DNA from 3 places in the Hornefia porci genome. Region 3 is predicted to be linked to each of the others. Evidence: predicted binding sites of a transcription regulator. Region 3 holds the regulator's gene; each other region holds the start of a gene.
What was found. Region 3 encodes HrcA, which represses chaperone genes, less so after heat shock. Its sites were predicted from a motif close to TTAGCACTCNNNNNNNNNGAGTGCTAA; they were not measured.
Positions count from the first base shown of each region.

Region 1: htpG (molecular chaperone HtpG) is a predicted target of HrcA. The motif match lies at 1,353-1,379, and genes of this name have one in related genera.
Region 2: clpB (ATP-dependent chaperone ClpB) is a predicted target of HrcA. The motif match lies at 1,473-1,499, and genes of this name have one in related genera.

Region 1 is NZ_MJIE01000001.1:388,793-392,076, reverse strand. Features, by position in the region: gene BHK98_RS01700 (L,D-transpeptidase family protein) at 1-1,176, shown strand, start outside; gene htpG (molecular chaperone HtpG) at 1,402-3,284, shown strand, end outside.
Region 2 is NZ_MJIE01000001.1:44,429-47,712, forward strand. Features, by position in the region: gene BHK98_RS00170 (type 1 glutamine amidotransferase) at 1-136, shown strand, start outside; gene BHK98_RS00175 (hypothetical protein) at 145-444, shown strand; gene BHK98_RS00180 (site-2 protease family protein) at 649-1,365, shown strand; gene clpB (ATP-dependent chaperone ClpB) at 1,583-3,284, shown strand, end outside.
Region 3 is NZ_MJIE01000001.1:1,087,216-1,090,499, forward strand. Features, by position in the region: gene dnaK (molecular chaperone DnaK) at 1-176, opposite strand, end outside; gene grpE (nucleotide exchange factor GrpE) at 188-784, opposite strand; gene hrcA (heat-inducible transcriptional repressor HrcA) at 774-1,826, opposite strand; gene glpK (glycerol kinase GlpK) at 1,997-3,284, opposite strand, start outside.

The sequences.
Region 1 (3,284 bases), 700 kb from region 3:
ATCGGAGCCATCCGGAATTTCGACCTGGAATACGATATTAATCAGCAGGTGAAGGAATGTCTGCATCCGAGCTTTTTCAGAAAACTGCTCCGGACGGTGCGTCCCTCGAAACGCAGCTACACGATCGCCATGACGGCGAAGGAGAGCAGCAGGTCCTTCAACCGCCAGTTCCGCGGACTCAGCTTTGTGAAAAACAACAAATATACCACAAAGACCCGGAACGCCTACGTCGACCTGACTTCCTCCGACTTCAAAATCGTCAAGGAGGTTTACGGCGACAATCTTGACAAGAGCAAACTGAAGAAGGCTCTGCTGTCTGCCATCGCCCGCAACAAAATGAGGTTCTCGTATACGGCGGCGGATTACTATGAGAAGCCGACGGTTCTTTCCGACAGTGAAACGCTGAAGGAGAGGCAGGCTTATGCGGAGAAATATCTGACGAAGAAGATCACCATCACCGGCGCGGGAAAGAAATATACGATTAAGCCGGCGCAGCTGGACAAAATGATTTCCGTCAGCAAAAGCGGAGAGATTACGGTGGATGAAAAGTCCGTAAAAACCTTTGTTAAATCTGTCGCGGACCGCTTCACCACCGTCGGCATGACGCGCCACCTTAAACTGAAGGGCGGGAAGGTCACCATCTCCGGCGGAAATTACGGAAATACGCTGAATATCACTAAAGAGACAACACGTCTGTCCAGGGTTCTGGCAGAAGGGAAGGACGCGACGACAGAGGCGGTGTTCTCCATGACGGGCTACGGCTCATCCTCTTCCGTAACGGACGATATCGGCGACTTTTATGTCGAGGTCAGCATCAGCAAACAGCACGTCTGGTGCGTCAAGGACGGAAAGACCGTGGTATCGGCAGACGTTGTGACCGGAAACGTCAAGGAGGGGAACGGAACGCCGGAGGGCGTGTTCTCCCTGATGTACAAGCAGTCCCCGTCTACGCTGGAGGGAAGAAACAACGACGGCTCCTCCTACAAAACGCCGGTCAAATACTGGATGCCGTTTTATGCGGGCTGCGGATTTCATGACGCGAAATGGAGAGATTCCTTCGGAGGCTCGATTTATCTGCGGAACGGGAGCCACGGCTGCGTGAACATGCCGCCGGCCAAGGCCGCCAGACTCTACAGCTATGTGGAGGCGGGAATGCCTGTAATTGTCCATCCATAGAACATCTGCAGAACATTCACAGAGGTTTATACGGAGACCGGTCCGCGTCAGCGGCGCGCCGGTTTCCTTTTTTCCTGCAGAGAACTGTGTCAGGCGTTTTCTTACAAAGGCAGGTTCCGTTTTCTTACAAAGAACTATTGACATTTTCATCAAACGTGGTACAGTATATTATGGATTTAGCACTCGGATATAAAGAGTGCTAACAAATACAATGGAGGCGAGATTATGGCAAAAAAACAATTTAAGGCAGAATCGAAAAAACTGCTGGATCTGATGATTAATTCGATCTATACGCATAAAGAAATCTTCATGAGGGAGCTGATCAGCAACGCCAGCGATGCGCTGGACAAGTTGTATTATCAGAGCCTTCAGTCAGGCGATACCGGAATAAAACGGTCTGACTTTGTAATCGATATCGCGGCGGACAAGGACGCGCGGACTCTTACGATCTCGGATAACGGCATCGGCATGAGCGAGGAGGAGCTGGAATCCAACCTGGGAACCATCGCCCGCAGCGGCTCGATGGCGTTTAAGGAGGAGCACGCCGGCGATGCGGCGGAGGGAGACAGCGCGGAAGCGCAGGCCCGCCGCGCCACTGATATTATCGGACAGTTCGGCGTAGGCTTTTACTCCGCGTTTATGGTGGCCGATCGTGTGACGGTCACATCCAGACTGTACGGAAGCGATCAGGCGTTCTGCTGGGAATCGGCAGGCGCCGACGGTTACACTGTCACGCCCGCGGAGAAGACAGGAAACGGCACGGATATAGTTCTGCACCTGAAGGAGGATACAGAAGGAGAGAACTACTCCCGATTCATGGAGGAGTATACGATCCGGGAGCTGATCCGGAAATATTCGGATTACATCCGGTATCCGATTAAAATGATGGTGGAAAAGCAGCGGCCGAAGGAAGACGCTGAGCCGGAGGAGGGCAAGGCTCCCGAGATGGAATCGTATCAGGAGCTGGAGACGCTGAACACCATGGAGCCTATCTGGAAACGCCAGAAGAGCAAGGTGAAGACCGAGGACTATAACGAATATTACAAAAGCAAGTTCTTCGATTATGTCGATCCCCGCAGGGTGATCCGGACCACGGTGGAGGGCGTCAGCAGCTATACCGCGCTGCTGTTCATTCCGGGGCATGTTCCCTATGACTATTATACAAAGGATTACGAGAAGGGACTTCAGCTCTATTCCAGCGGCGTCCTGATTATGGAGAAGTGCAAGGATCTGCTGCCGGATTACTTCAACTTCGTGAAAGGACTCGTGGACTCACAGGATCTGTCGCTGAACATCTCCCGCGAGACGCTGCAGCAGGACCGTCAGCTCAGGAATATCGCAAAGAATCTGGAGAAGAAAATCAAGCGCGAGCTGGCTTCCTGGATGAAGAACGACCGGGAGGAATACGAGAAATTCTTTGAGGATTTCGGTCGTCAGATGAAGTACGGATTGTACGAGGGCTTCGGAATGAATAAGGATACTCTGGCGGATCTTCTTTTGTTCTATTCCTCGACGGAGAAGAAGATGACATCCCTGGACGAATACATCTCCCGGATGAAAGAGGACCAGAAGTATATTTATTATGCGCCGGGCGAAACCGTGGAGAAGATCGACATACTCCCGCAGACGGAGGCAGCGAAGGCGAAGGGCTATGAGATACTCTATTTCACAGACGAAATCGACGAATTCGCCATCAAGATGATTCGGGATTACAAGGAAAAGGAATTCCGTTCCATCTCTGATGAGGACATGAGCGAGGAGCTTTCTGAGGAGGAAAAGAACGCGGTTAAAAAAGCAGAGGAGGACAACAAAGACCTTCTGGACTTCATGAAGGAAACGCTGAAGGATCAGGTTGCGGACATCACGTTCTCCTCCCGGCTTGACAGCGCGCCCGTCTGCCTGATCAGCAAGGGCGGAATCTCGCTGGAAATGGAGAAAACGCTGAACCGTATGCCGACAGAGGAGACGGTGAAGGCCGAGAAGGTTCTGGAGCTTAATCCGGAGCATGATGTAGTAAAGAAGCTGCAGGACGTCTACCGGGAAGACGGTGAGAACAAAGACAGCGCTGCGGCCATGACACGGCTCCTGTACGACCAGGCGGCACTGAT
Region 2 (3,284 bases), 1.0 Mb from region 3:
CCGTGTGGCGGCGGCAGCGAGGGATATTACCGTCGGGGACTTCGGCTATGAGCCGACGCTGGAGCGCAGGTCCTTTGCGACAAAGCAGAAATTTATTGAAACAAAGGAAACCGGTTTGACGAATTGCGGCAGATAAGGGTTTTTATGACAGTAGGAGGTAATGAAATGGCGTTCCTGGACACATTGAGAGATGCGGCGCAGCAGATGGGCGACAGAGCGAGCGACGCGCTGGAGACATCGAAGCTGAAGGGCAAGATTAATAGTGAGAAGAAGGAGATCAACATCGAGATGCAGAAGATCGGCAAGATTTTCTTTGACAAAATCAAGTCGGGAGAAATCGAGAGCGATGAGGATCTGAAGAACATTATCGAGAAAATCGACGCTCATAACCAGACGATCGACGAGCTGAAGGAGTCGCTGGCCGCGCTGACCAGCGAGGACTGAGCCACGGAACCGGCGAATGCCGGGCCGTGAAACCGGCGAATGCCGAGCCGTGAAACCGGCGAATGCCGAGCCGTGAAACCGGCGAATGCCGAGCCGCGGACTGCGGACATGAGCCGCCGCCGGAGGCTGACTCAATATGATACTGATACAGAGGAGAGAAGTCTGTCATGACGGCAGACTTCTTTTATCGAAAGGGAGATTTATTTGAACAGAAGAGATATGATGCCGCTGTTTATCGTTATTGCGGCGATGATCGTGCTGAATATCCTGAATGGAGATTTCAGCGATTTCGGTTCCTGGGTATACCGTCAGCTGCTGATGCTGCCGGGAATCGTGATCGGGCTGACGGTCCACGAGTTCGCTCACGGACTCGTGTCGGACCGCTGCGGCGATCCCACGCCGAGAGCGCAGGGCAGGCTGACGCTGAATCCCGCGGCCCACATCGACCTGATCGGATTTCTGTGCCTGTTCTTCGCCGGCTTCGGCTGGGGCCAGCCTGTGCAGATCGATCCGCGTTATTATAAGCATAAGAGGCTGGACGAGTTTCTTGTTTCCATCGCGGGAGTAACAATGAATTTCATTGTCGCCGTTGCACTGGCCTTTGTTCTGCACCTTATCATGCATTCCGGCAGCGCGTTTTTCTCTACAGCCACCGGGGATGTGATTCTGAATATGGTGCAGTATGGAATTTTCATCAATCTGGTACTGATGATTTTCAACCTGATTCCGGTGCCGCCGCTGGACGGCTGGGGAATCCTGACGCAGATCTTCGATCTGGAGAAATACAGGTGGTACCCCATCGTCTATCAGAACGGATTCTACATCCTGCTGGCGCTGATACTGTTTAATGTCACCAGTCTGATTCTGGATCCGGCAATCAACGGAATCTGGTCGTGGATGCTGAATACGATCGTAATATAGTGTCTGCTCATTAAGCCCCGTCAGGCTTAATGGGCGCTGACAGCAGTCTTTCAGCAGCGCCGCGGCGCACAATCCGATGGAAAGGTGCGCCGGATACGAAAAAATTATTAGCACTCTATCAAAAAGAGTGCTAATTTTATCTTTACTTTTTGAAAAACAGGGTATAGAATAAACATCAGAGATTAATACAGCCAGTCATGAGGGGGTGAATTTACCAATGAACATTGAAAGATATACACAGAATGCGCAGAACGCGGTTGTGGAATGCCAGAATATCGGCGTTTCGGAGGGTCATCAGGTCCTGGACGGGGAGCATCTGCACCTTGCCCTGCTGATGCAGAAGGAAGGGCTGATACCCAAGCTTGTGAAGTATATGGGCGCGGATCCCACGGCGATGATCGCCGATCTGGAGGCAGAGATGGAGAAGATCCCGAAGGTTTCCGGGAACGCGGACAACGTTTATGCGTCCAGACGGCTGAACAAGCTGTTTATCGATGCAGAGAAGCTGGCAGATCAGATGAAGGATGAATATGTCAGTGTGGAGCATCTCTATCTTGCGCTGCTTGCCGAGAAGGGAACGCCGTCGGCGCGTCTGTTCAGCAAGTATTCGATTACAAAGGAGAAGTTCCTGGATGCTTTGTCAAAGGTGAGAGGAAATCAGCGGGTCACCAGCCAGAATCCGGAGGAGAATTATGAGGCTCTGGAGAAATACGGCCGCGATCTGGTGGAAATGGCCCGGCAGGGCAAGCTGGATCCGGTAATCGGCAGGGATGCGGAGATCCGCCACACCATTCAGATCCTTTCCCGCCGTACAAAGAATAATCCGGTGCTCATCGGCGAGCCAGGCGTCGGCAAGACCGCCGTTGTCGAGGGACTTGCCCAGAGAATTCTGAAGGGCGATGTTCCGGAAGGACTGAAGGATAAAACTATTTTTGCGCTGGATATGGGCGCGCTGATTGCGGGCGCCAAATTCCGGGGCGAGTTTGAGGAACGGCTGAAGGCCGTGCTGAATGAGGTGGAGAAGTCGGAAGGGCGGATTCTTCTGTTCATCGACGAGATCCATAATATCGTCGGAGCCGGACGGACGGAGGGCTCCATGGACGCAGGCAACCTGCTTAAGCCGAAACTGGCAAGAGGAGAGCTGCACTGTATCGGCGCGACTACGCTGGACGAATATCGCAAATACATCGAAAAGGATGCGGCGCTGGAGCGCCGGTTCCAGAAGGTGCTAGTGGATCAGCCGAGCGTAGAGGATACGATTTCCATTCTGCGTGGACTGAAGGAACGGTTTGAAATCCATCACGGAGTCCGTATTACGGATAATGCGCTGATTGCCTGCGCCAGACTGTCGGACAGGTATATTACCGACCGGTTCCTGCCGGACAAAGCCATTGACCTGATGGACGAGGCGGCGGCGCGGATCCGTACTGAAATCGACAGCATGCCGGCAGAGCTGGACGAGATCAGCCGCAAGATTATGCAGCTGGAGATTGAACGGCAGGCGCTGAGCAAGGAGGACGACAAGGCTTCCAGGGCAAGGCTTGCCGCGCTGGAGAAGGAGCTTGCGCAGCTGAACGATGAAAACTCTGCGATGCGGGCACAGTGGGAAGGCGAGAAGAAAGCTATTTCCGCTGTGAAGGAAACCAAGAAGGAGATTGAAAACGTCCGTCAGCAGATGGAAGAGGCGGAACGGAATTACGATCTGGAGCGGCTGGCGAAGCTGAAGTACGGAGATCTTCCCGCACTGGAGAAGAAGCTCGAGGCGGAGAAGGCCAAGTCCGACGCGGCGGAGGAAAACCGCCTGCTGAAGGAGGAGGTCGGCGAAGAAGAAATCGCAGAGGTGGTTTCGTCCTGGACCGGTATTCCGGTTGCGAAGCTGGTGGAGACTGAGCGGGACAAGCTGCTGCGTCTGCCTGAGA
Region 3 (3,284 bases):
ACCGCCTGTCTCTTCGCGGTTTCACCGATCAGCCGTTCTCCGCTTTTGGCGAAGCCGACCACGGACGGGGTCGTTCTGTTCCCCTCTGCGTTTGTGATAACAGTCGGATCGCCGCCTTCCAGCACCGCGACGCAGCTGTTTGTGGTTCCAAGATCTATACCAATTACTTTAGCCATAATATTACCTCCTAATTATTGACCTTCACCATGGATGGCCTGATTACTTTACTGTTCAGTCTGTATCCCTTCTGCATGACTCCGGTGACCTTGCCGCTTTCATAATCCGCATTGTCCTCGGTCATGACGGCGTTGTGGAAATTCGGATCGAAATCCTCCCCCAGCGCCTTGATCTCTTCCAGCCCGGCTTTTTCCAGCACGCCGGACAGCTGTCTGAAGATCATCTCCATTCCTTCCGCGTAGCTCTCGTCCGCACACTCGTGGGAAAGCGCCCGCTCGAAGCTGTCCAGAACCTCCAGAAGTTGGGTGACGATTTTTTCGTTCGCATATGCGTAGATATCGCTTTTTTCCTTTTCCGTTCTCTTTTTGTAGTTCTGGAAATCCGCCATCAGACGCATATATCTCGCGTTCAGTGCTTCGTCCTCCTCCGGCTGCGGTTCGTTCTCCGGCTGTTTTTCCGTTTCCTCCTCCGGCTCCGGTTCGGCTCCCGCGTTAACATCCTCGTTCTGGGGATCCTCTGCGGGCGTTTCCTCCTTTTCCGGTTCAGCCGCCTTCTGCTCCTCCTTCTTCAGCTCTTCTTCGTAATTTTTTCTGTCTTCATTCGCCATCTTCTTCTCCCTCACCGCCTTCTAATCGAAATGTATTGTTCAGGTTCTCTGTCAGGTACTTCACAATGGAAGTGACCTCTCCGTACTTCATCCGGGTCGGTCCGATCACTCCGATCTTTCCGACCATTTCACCGTTCACATGATAGGTTGCCGTAATCAGCGAGCAGTCGTTCAGATCATCATCGCCGTTTTCTGTTCCGATGGTCACAATCATTCCATCGTCCCGGTCGAGAAGCTTCTTCGCGAATTCGTCTTTCCTGTCAAACAGGGAGACAAAGTTCTTCGCTCTGGTCAGATCGCTGTACTCCGGAATATCGAAGATATTGGAGAGCCCGTCCAGATACAGACGGACGTTCAGCATATCCGACAGCGTGCGCATGAAGTTCGGCATGATGTTCCCCGCCAGCTGGCTCAGCGCCTCGATGTCCGTCCGGAAGTCATCGATGATGTTTCCGGTCAGCACTTCCGTGATCGTCCTGCCTCGATAGTTGCAGGTGATATTCCTCGCCAGAATGTCCAGGGCTTCATTGGTATACGGAACCCTGAGCTTCAGCGCGGTATTGGAGATTTTCCCGCTCTCAGCCACGATCATCAAGATCACCGTCCGTTCATCCACCGGAAGCAGATTGACGAACTTGAGCTTATCCTCGTCCTTCTTCGGTGAAACCGCAAAGGACGCGAGATTTGTAATCTCTGACAGAAGCTCCGCGGCCCGCTGAATGGTCCTGTCGAACTCATCGATATCCGCCTTCAGCGTCTCGTTGATGAACTGCCGCGTCTGCGGTGAAATCTGAAAATCTCCCATCATATTGTTGACATACAGGCGATAGGCCTTGTCCGACGGAACGCGCCCTGCAGAGGTATGGGGATGCGTCAGGTATCCCATCTCCTCCAGATCGCTCATCTCGTTGCGGATCGTAGCCGGACTCACTGACATGTCTAACTTCCTGGAAAGAGTCCTCGAACCAACAGGCTCGGCCGTCTGAACATAGTCATTGATGATGGCCTGCAAAATTTTAAGTTTTCTTTCTGTTAATTCCATATTCATCTCTCCTTGTTAGCACTCGACTTGTACGAGTGCTAAACACTACATATAATGTACTACCACGAAACGTCGATGTCAACCATATTTCTCAAATATTTTTTTGTAAAATCACAGCAGGAAGGGAGTTTCACCTGATGTTCACAGACTCCTCACGCCGCGCACCGCCGCTAGGGACGTATCCAGCCCTGGGAGCGTTTCACCGCCTCCTGCCAGCCCGCCAGCTTTTCCTCCCGCTCAGACGCGCTCATCTGCGGTGCAAAGACCCGATCGACCTGCCAGTTGTTCCGGATATCCTTCTGATCCTGCCAGTACCCTGTCGCCAGTCCCGCCAGATAAGCCGCTCCCAGAGACGTGGTCTCAATGCATGCGGGACGGAGCACCTCGCAGCCCAGGATATCCGCCTGAAACTGCATCAGATAATTGTTCGCGCAGGCTCCTCCGTCGACCTTCAGTGCCGGAAGTCTTTCTCCCATATCACGGGACATCGCTCCCAGCAGATCATAGCACTGGAACGCCATGGATTCCAGAGTCGCCCGCACCAGATGGTTCCTGCCCGCGCCCCGGGTGATTCCGAAAATCGATCCTCTGGCGTAGGGATCCCAGTATGGCGCTCCGAGGCCTACAAAGGCCGGTACCACGTAAATTCCGGCCGAATCCGGCACAGACATGGCCATACGCTCAGACTCCGCCGCATCATCCAGAATATCCAGTTCATCCCGAAGCCACTGAATTGCCGCTCCGCATACAAAGACCGATCCCTCCAAGGCGTACTCCACAGGGCCTCCTGCGTCCAGCCCCCACGCAATGGTCGTCAGCAGCCCGTTTCCTGATTTCACCGGCGTGTTCCCCGTATTCATCAGCAGAAAATTTCCGGTGCCGTAGGTACTCTTCGCCTCTCCCGGACTGAAGCAGGTCTGGCCGAACAGCGCCGCCTGCTGATCACCCGCGGCGCCTGCGATGGGAACAGGCCCGCCGAACAGCTCCGGCATCGTCTCTCCGTAAACGCAGCTGGAAGGCACGGGTTCCGGAAGCATGCATTTCGGGATATCCAGGATTTTCAGGATCTCTTCATCCCAGCAGAGATCGTGAATATTAAACAGCATCGTTCTCGATGCATTGGAATAATCCGTCACGTGAACCTTTCCGCCGGTCATCTTCCAGATCAGCCAGGTCTCGACGGTTCCAAACAGAAGCTCCCCCGCCTCTGCCCGTTCACGGGCTCCCGGCACGTTTTCCAGAATCCAGCGGAGCTTGGTCGCACTGAAGTAAGCGTCCAGCAGGAGTCCTGTCCTGGACCGGATCCGCTCCACCAGCGCTTTGTCCTCCGCAAGCTCATCACAATATCCCGCCGTGCGCCGGCACTGCCATACAATGGCCCGGCAGACCGGCTCTCCCGAGACTTTGTCCCACACCACCGTGGTCTCCCGCTGATTGGTGATTCCGACAGCCTCGATA